DNA from 2 places in the Bacillus sp. NPDC094077 genome. Region 2 is predicted to be linked to the other one. Evidence: riboswitches for the same ligand, from Rfam matches in the RefSeq annotation. Region 2 holds a riboswitch; the other holds the start of a gene.
The links. A riboswitch is a leader RNA that binds a small molecule or an ion and turns the genes downstream of it on or off. The one in region 2 is predicted to bind thiamine pyrophosphate.
Positions count from the first base shown of each region.

Region 1: it holds a riboswitch for thiamine pyrophosphate, as region 2 does, so the genes downstream of both, tenA (thiaminase II) here and thiM (hydroxyethylthiazole kinase) in region 2, are expected to answer to the same signal.

Region 1 covers NZ_JBNNUF010000007.1:242,813-245,988, forward strand. The annotation lists gene ACQKNR_RS18590 (ABC transporter permease) at 1-23, opposite strand, end outside; gene ACQKNR_RS18595 (ABC transporter ATP-binding protein) at 23-772, opposite strand; gene tenA (thiaminase II) at 741-1,436, opposite strand; TPP riboswitch at 1,521-1,623, opposite strand; TPP riboswitch at 1,684-1,795, opposite strand; gene ACQKNR_RS18605 (SH3 domain-containing protein) at 2,069-3,176, shown strand, end outside.
Region 2 covers NZ_JBNNUF010000009.1:106,875-110,050, forward strand. The annotation lists gene ilvA (threonine ammonia-lyase) at 1-511, opposite strand, end outside; gene thiE (thiamine phosphate synthase) at 620-1,279, opposite strand; gene thiM (hydroxyethylthiazole kinase) at 1,295-2,104, opposite strand; TPP riboswitch at 2,177-2,286, opposite strand; gene ACQKNR_RS20455 (siderophore ABC transporter substrate-binding protein) at 2,393-3,176, opposite strand, start outside.

The DNA of each region.
Region 1 (3,176 bases), on a different contig from region 2:
ACTAATTCTTTCAAACGGTTCATCATACGAGTACCTGCCTTTGTAACATACTAAGAAGCTCATCTTTCAGCGCTAACACTTCCGGTTTATATAAATCCTTTCGTGTTCTGTTATGGTCAAGCGGCACAATCCGCTCAGTCAAAGTCGTTATCGGCTGCTGTTCCACTACTAAAATTCGATTCGAAAGAAACAGTGCTTCTTCAACATCATGAGTGATAAATAAAATTGTTTTTTCCCACTCTTTCCATTGTTCAAACAACCATTCTTGTAAAGAAGCATTCGTTAAAGCATCTAACGCGCTAAACGGTTCATCTAATAACAATATCTCCCCGCCTGTTAATAAAGTTCGGATAAAAGATACGCGCTGCCTCATGCCTCCAGATAAATCTTTCGGATATTTCTTCTCGTATCCTTGTAGACCAAATTTATGTAACAGTTCCTTTGCCTTTACTTTTGCTTCTTTCTTCTGCACACCTTGGCACTCTAGCGGTAAGGCAGCATTCTCAATAATTGTTCTCCACGGCAAGAGCATATCTTGTTGGGGCATATACCCTACAGGATGGTTCTTTGTTTCTGTCAGCTCTATCTGTCCAGTGCTTGCTTCTTCTAAGCCTGTAATAAGGCGAAATAAAGTACTTTTTCCGCAACCACTCGGTCCGATAATGCTCACAAACTCTTTGTCCTGTATAGAAGCATTTAATTCATGAATGATTGGTTTCTCATCATAATAAAAAGAAACATTATGAAACTGTAGTATGTTCTTGCTCCTCAAATCCCCACATCTCCTTACGATAGGACATATCCCAGAATAAATATTCAAATCGACTGGAATATAAGAAAATCTCCTCTAATCGATCTAGCTCTTTCTCTGATTTTCCTACTGCCATCTCATTTAATAAATCTATTAACCAAATACAAAGGTTACCGTATTCTTCAGAACTATATCCTTGAATCCACTCACCAAAGAACTCATGATCACTTGCCCCAGGAATATCATTTAAACGCTTTCCAATCTCCCAATAGCTCCACATACACGGAAGAAGTGCTGCTATTAATTCTGCAAGTGTGCCGTTTTGAGATACAGACATCATATAGTTTGTATAAGCTAAATTTTTAGCTGATGGTTTTGCAGATTCCATCTCTCGTGCAGAAATACCTAGTCTTTTTGCATACTGTTTATGGATCGTCATTTCTCCATTTAGTATTCCGTCAATTTGCTCAGCGAACTTTGCCATCACTTGAGGATTCGTTGCTTTTACAACACCAATAGCATATATTTTTGCGTAATCTAACAAATATAAATAATCTTGAATAATATAATACTGAAATTTATCTTTTTCTAACGTGCCATCCCCCATACCTACTACAAACGGATGATTATGACTCATCTCCCAAACTGGTTGTACAGTTTCTAATAATCTATCGCAAAATTTCATTTCTCTTTCCCCTTTCAATATATGAATCTAAATAAAAAACCACTTCTCTATATAAGAAGTGGCTACAGCAAATAAAATGTTAATTTATTCGTTGTTCCACTTCCCTTCGCTAGTATTACCTAGATCAGGTCTGTAAGGGTTAAGGATTATTCCTCTCTCAGCACGAAAAGCACCCCTAGTGGTTTCAATATGGAATTTTTAAATAAAAAAGCCCCGTTTCTATACGCAAAGAAACGGGGACTCATTATTAGTGTCCGAATTGCTTCCCTACGCTAGCATAATCTAGATCAGGTAATAAAAAGGATCAAAGGCTTACGGCCCACTCTCAGCTGGCAACACCAGCTCTCCTAGCAAACTATAAAATTATCACTGTCAGTATAACACCCTAATAAGACATCATCAACTGTTTTAATTTTCTCAATTGTCAACAAAATAACAAAGTTATACAATACTTATATTCTATTTTAGAAAATAAAATCCCAATTAATTGTATAAAAAGGCATCATTATCCTGAAAAAATTTATTTTTATATTGATTTCATATTACATTTATGTGAATACACCCACTATATTATATCTTTATACTATAATAAAATTACAACTAACTATACAACTAGAGGAGGTCTCTATTATATGAATATGAAAGCTACTGCTCTAACAGTAACTACTGTCGCAATTGCCTCATTACTTCCTTCTATGGGAGAAACAAATGTACAAAAAGCAAACGCTGAACAATTATCTAATGTTAAAACTGGATATGTCAAAGTCGATCAAGTAGCCTTACATAAAGAAGATAACACAAATAGCACATCACTTGATACAATTCGCTTTAATACGAAAGTGAACATACTTGAAACAACTAATGATTGGTATAAAGTATCTGTTAATAATAAAGTAGGTTATGTACAAAAAGATGCTATTCTACTAAAAAACAAACTTCAATCTAATAATCAATACATCGTCAATACTAATGCATTAAACGTTCGCTCTGAACCTAATTTAGAATCTTCCATTTTAGATGTATTACCAAATGGTAAGTTCGTTACCGTTCAAGGAGAGCAAGGCGAATGGTATAAAATTTTACATAACGGCCAAACAGGTTATGTACAAAAAGCGTTCATATCTAATGGATCTCAGCCTTTAGTAAAAGGAATCACAGTTCAAAATAATACGAAATACACTGTTGCAACGCCAAAATTGAATGTACGTAGCAATGCTAGCACAAGTAGCGCTCTACTTGGTTCCTTACAAAACGGTACACAGGTACAAGTAGTAGAAACAGTAGGAACTTGGTATAAAATTCGTTTTGGCACAGGATACGGATATGTAGCCAAACAATATGTGGTACAAAATCAACAGCAATCACAAGCTCAAACAGCTTCATCTTCAGCTATTCCAGCAGTTTTCAAATTCCCTACTCAAGGAAAAATCAGCTCAACCTTTGATATGCGCTGGGAGCAAATGCATTATGGAATAGATATTGCAGCACAAGGTAACGTCTCCATTCAAGCTGCCGCTGCAGGTAAAGTTGTGAAATCTTATTATTCAGCTAGTTATGGCAATGTCGTGTTCATCGCCCATCAAATAAACGGGAAATTATATACAACAGTTTATGCTCATATGAAAGATCGTACTGTACAAGCTGGTGATCAAGTACAAACTGGACAATTACTAGGTCATATGGGAAACACAGGTCATTCATACGGGCAACACCTCCATTTTGAATTACATAATGGAGAAT
Region 2 (3,176 bases):
CTTCTACATCTTCTAGCTGTTGTAATATTTCCAGACCAACTGTACCTTGACCAGCAATTACTGCTTCATCATCAAATGGATGTACAAATTTCGCTCCTGTCTTCTCCTTTAAATCTAGTGCATAAGCTAATGCATCATCAAATACATCACCTTGTAATTCTACACGAGCACCATACCTTTTTGTTGCAAGCACCTTACTTAACGGAGCACCTTTTGGCATCACAATCGTACAAGGAATACTAAGCATATTACTAGAATAAGCAACCCCTTGCGCATGATTTCCAGCAGATGCCGCAACAACACCATTTTCTAGATCACCTTTCTCAAGAGAAACCATTTTATTATAAGAACCACGTACTTTAAAAGAGCCTGTCTTTTGTAAATTCTCAAGCTTTAAATACACTTCATTCTGTGATAATTCACTAAATGTACTTGAATAATCTAATGGTGTCATATGTACAATGCCCTTCATTTTCTCATAAGCAGCTATAATATCCTGAAATACAATCATGCCTTCGCCTCCAAAACAGTATATGTTTATACATACTAGTTTAAGCGGCATATTTTGTTTTATACGACAAAAGACCACGCAGTATTTTCATACTACATGGTCTTTTATCTACAAACCCTTATTTACTTCCTCAGCTAATCGCTTCGTACTTTCATACGCAGATTCTGCTAAGCTAATTGCAGAAATAACCGAAACTCCATCCGCACCTGCTTCTATAACGGAAGCAGTATTTTCAATCGTAATTCCACCAATACCAACAATCGGTATCGTAATTCCTTGTTCTCTAAAGTAAGCTAAACCTTTCGTTCCTTGCACAGCTTTTGTATCTTTTTTCGTATTCGTTGGGAAAATAGGGCCAACACCTAAATAATCTGCACCATTTTCAATTGCAAAACGAGCTTCTTCAATTGTATGAGCAGATACACCAATAATTTTATTACCCATTTTTTCACGAACAGCAGTAATCTTCTCATCCTCTTGTCCAACATGTACACCATCTGCATCTAATTTGATGGCTAGTTCAACATCGTCATTTACAATAAACGGTACACCATATTTCCTACAGAGTGCTTGCACCTCTTTTGCAAATTGTAGACGCTGCTCTCCGATTAAAGCCCCTTCTCCCTTTTCACGAAATTGAAAAAGCGTCACCCCACCATCTAACGCTTCTTTCAATACAGCTAATGGATCCTTCGTACAGTTATTACTTCCCATAATAAAATACACTTGTAATAACTTTGACATTTTATCTGTTTCAATACGTGCCATTTCTTTCACTCCCTCTTACCCTAACTCTTCAATCTTTCCATATTTCTCAATATCACCTGAAGTGGTATTTGCTAACTGATTTAAAAATTCGATTTGGAAACTACCAGGCCCTTTTTCTACTGTTTTAGCCGCTGCTAGTTCCGCAGCCACCCCATAAAATGTTAATGCGGCCACCGCTGCCTTTACATAATCTTTTTCCACCGCTACAAATGCTCCTATTACAGAAGTTAATAAACAACCCGTTCCCGTAACCTTTGTTAAAATAGGATGACCATTCCGAATAAGAACAGTTTGCTCTCCATCTGTAACAACATCTTCTTTTCCAGTAATCACCGCAACTGTATTTAATTCGTCTGCTGCCTGTTTGGCAATACTTACAACATTGCCATTTCCAGTACCAGCGTCCACCCCTTTAATTTCCCATCTCTCATTAATAACGTTAGCTATTTCAGCTGCATTTCCACGAATTATTGCTAAATCTATTTCAGCTGGAATATGTCTCGCAACTTCTGTTCGGTAAGAGGTTGCTCCTGCGCCAACTGGATCAAACAATACTGGTACATTGTTCGTATTTGCTGATTTACCAGCAAGTAACATCGCTTCTACTTCTTCAGGACGAAGTGTTCCCATATTTAATACTAGCGCTCCAGCAATGCTAGCCATTTCTGCTACTTCTTCTTTTGCATACGCCATTACAGGTGATGCTCCTAGTGCTAACAAACCGTTCGCTGTAAAATTTGTAACCACAACATTTGTAATATTATGAACGAGCGGATTAGATTCTCTCACCAAATCCACTACTTTACTAATTTCTTTCATATTCATCCATTTCATCTCCTAACTATAATGATGGGAGATACACAAAAAGGCACTTTGCGCGTACGCAAAGTGCCTGAACATGTGCTTTTACACTCTCCCTACGCTGGCATTATCCAACAGGTTCAAATGGTCAATGACGGATTAGTCATACTCTCAGTTTGCATCCACAAACTCCCATGTGTTTATTATTCATCTACTTCAAAGTCTACTCTCATTCTAGTAAAATAACAAGTTCTTTACCTTCCCATATAAAAAGAGTGATAGGATGTTCATCCTATCACTCTTTTTATATGATTATTTTAGACCTTTTGATACTTCTTTAACCATTTCTGATACAGACTCAAGTCCGCCACCAGATAGGTACCAGTAGTTCGCATCAAGGTAAACTACATTACCATTTTTCGCAGCGTTTGTTTTGCTAACGATTTCGTTTTCAACAACTTGTTTTGCAGAAGATTTCCCGCCAACAACAGCGCCTCTATCTACTACAAAGATGTAATCTGGGTTTTTCTCAAGAATATATTCGAATGAAACTTTATTACCATGTGTATCTGCTTTAAGTTCTGTGTCAACAGGTTTTACACCAAATACATCGTGAATAATACCGAAGCGAGATTGTGGACCGTATGCACTTACTTGACCATCATTCGCAAGAAGGATCAAACCTTTTTTATCGCTTTTCGTAGCTTTTTCATTTAATGCTGCAACGTCTTTTTCAACTGCTGCAATTTCTTTTTTCGCTGCATCTTCTTTACCGAAGATTTTTGCTAACATTTCTGTGTTTTCTTTAAATGATTTCATGTAATCTTTTGTATCTTGTTCTACGTAAATTGTTGGAGCGATTTTTTCAAATTCTTTATACGAATCAGCTTGTCTTCCAGAAATAATAATTAAATCTGGGTTAAGCTCATTAATTTTTTCAAAGTCTGGTTCTTTTAAACCACCAACATTTTTATACTTTTTATCTGCGTATTTAGAAAGGTACTTAGGAACACTTTTTTGTGGCACACCGGCTACTTCCACACCTAATTTATCTAACGTATCTAATGAACCGAAGTCAAATACTACAACATTTTTA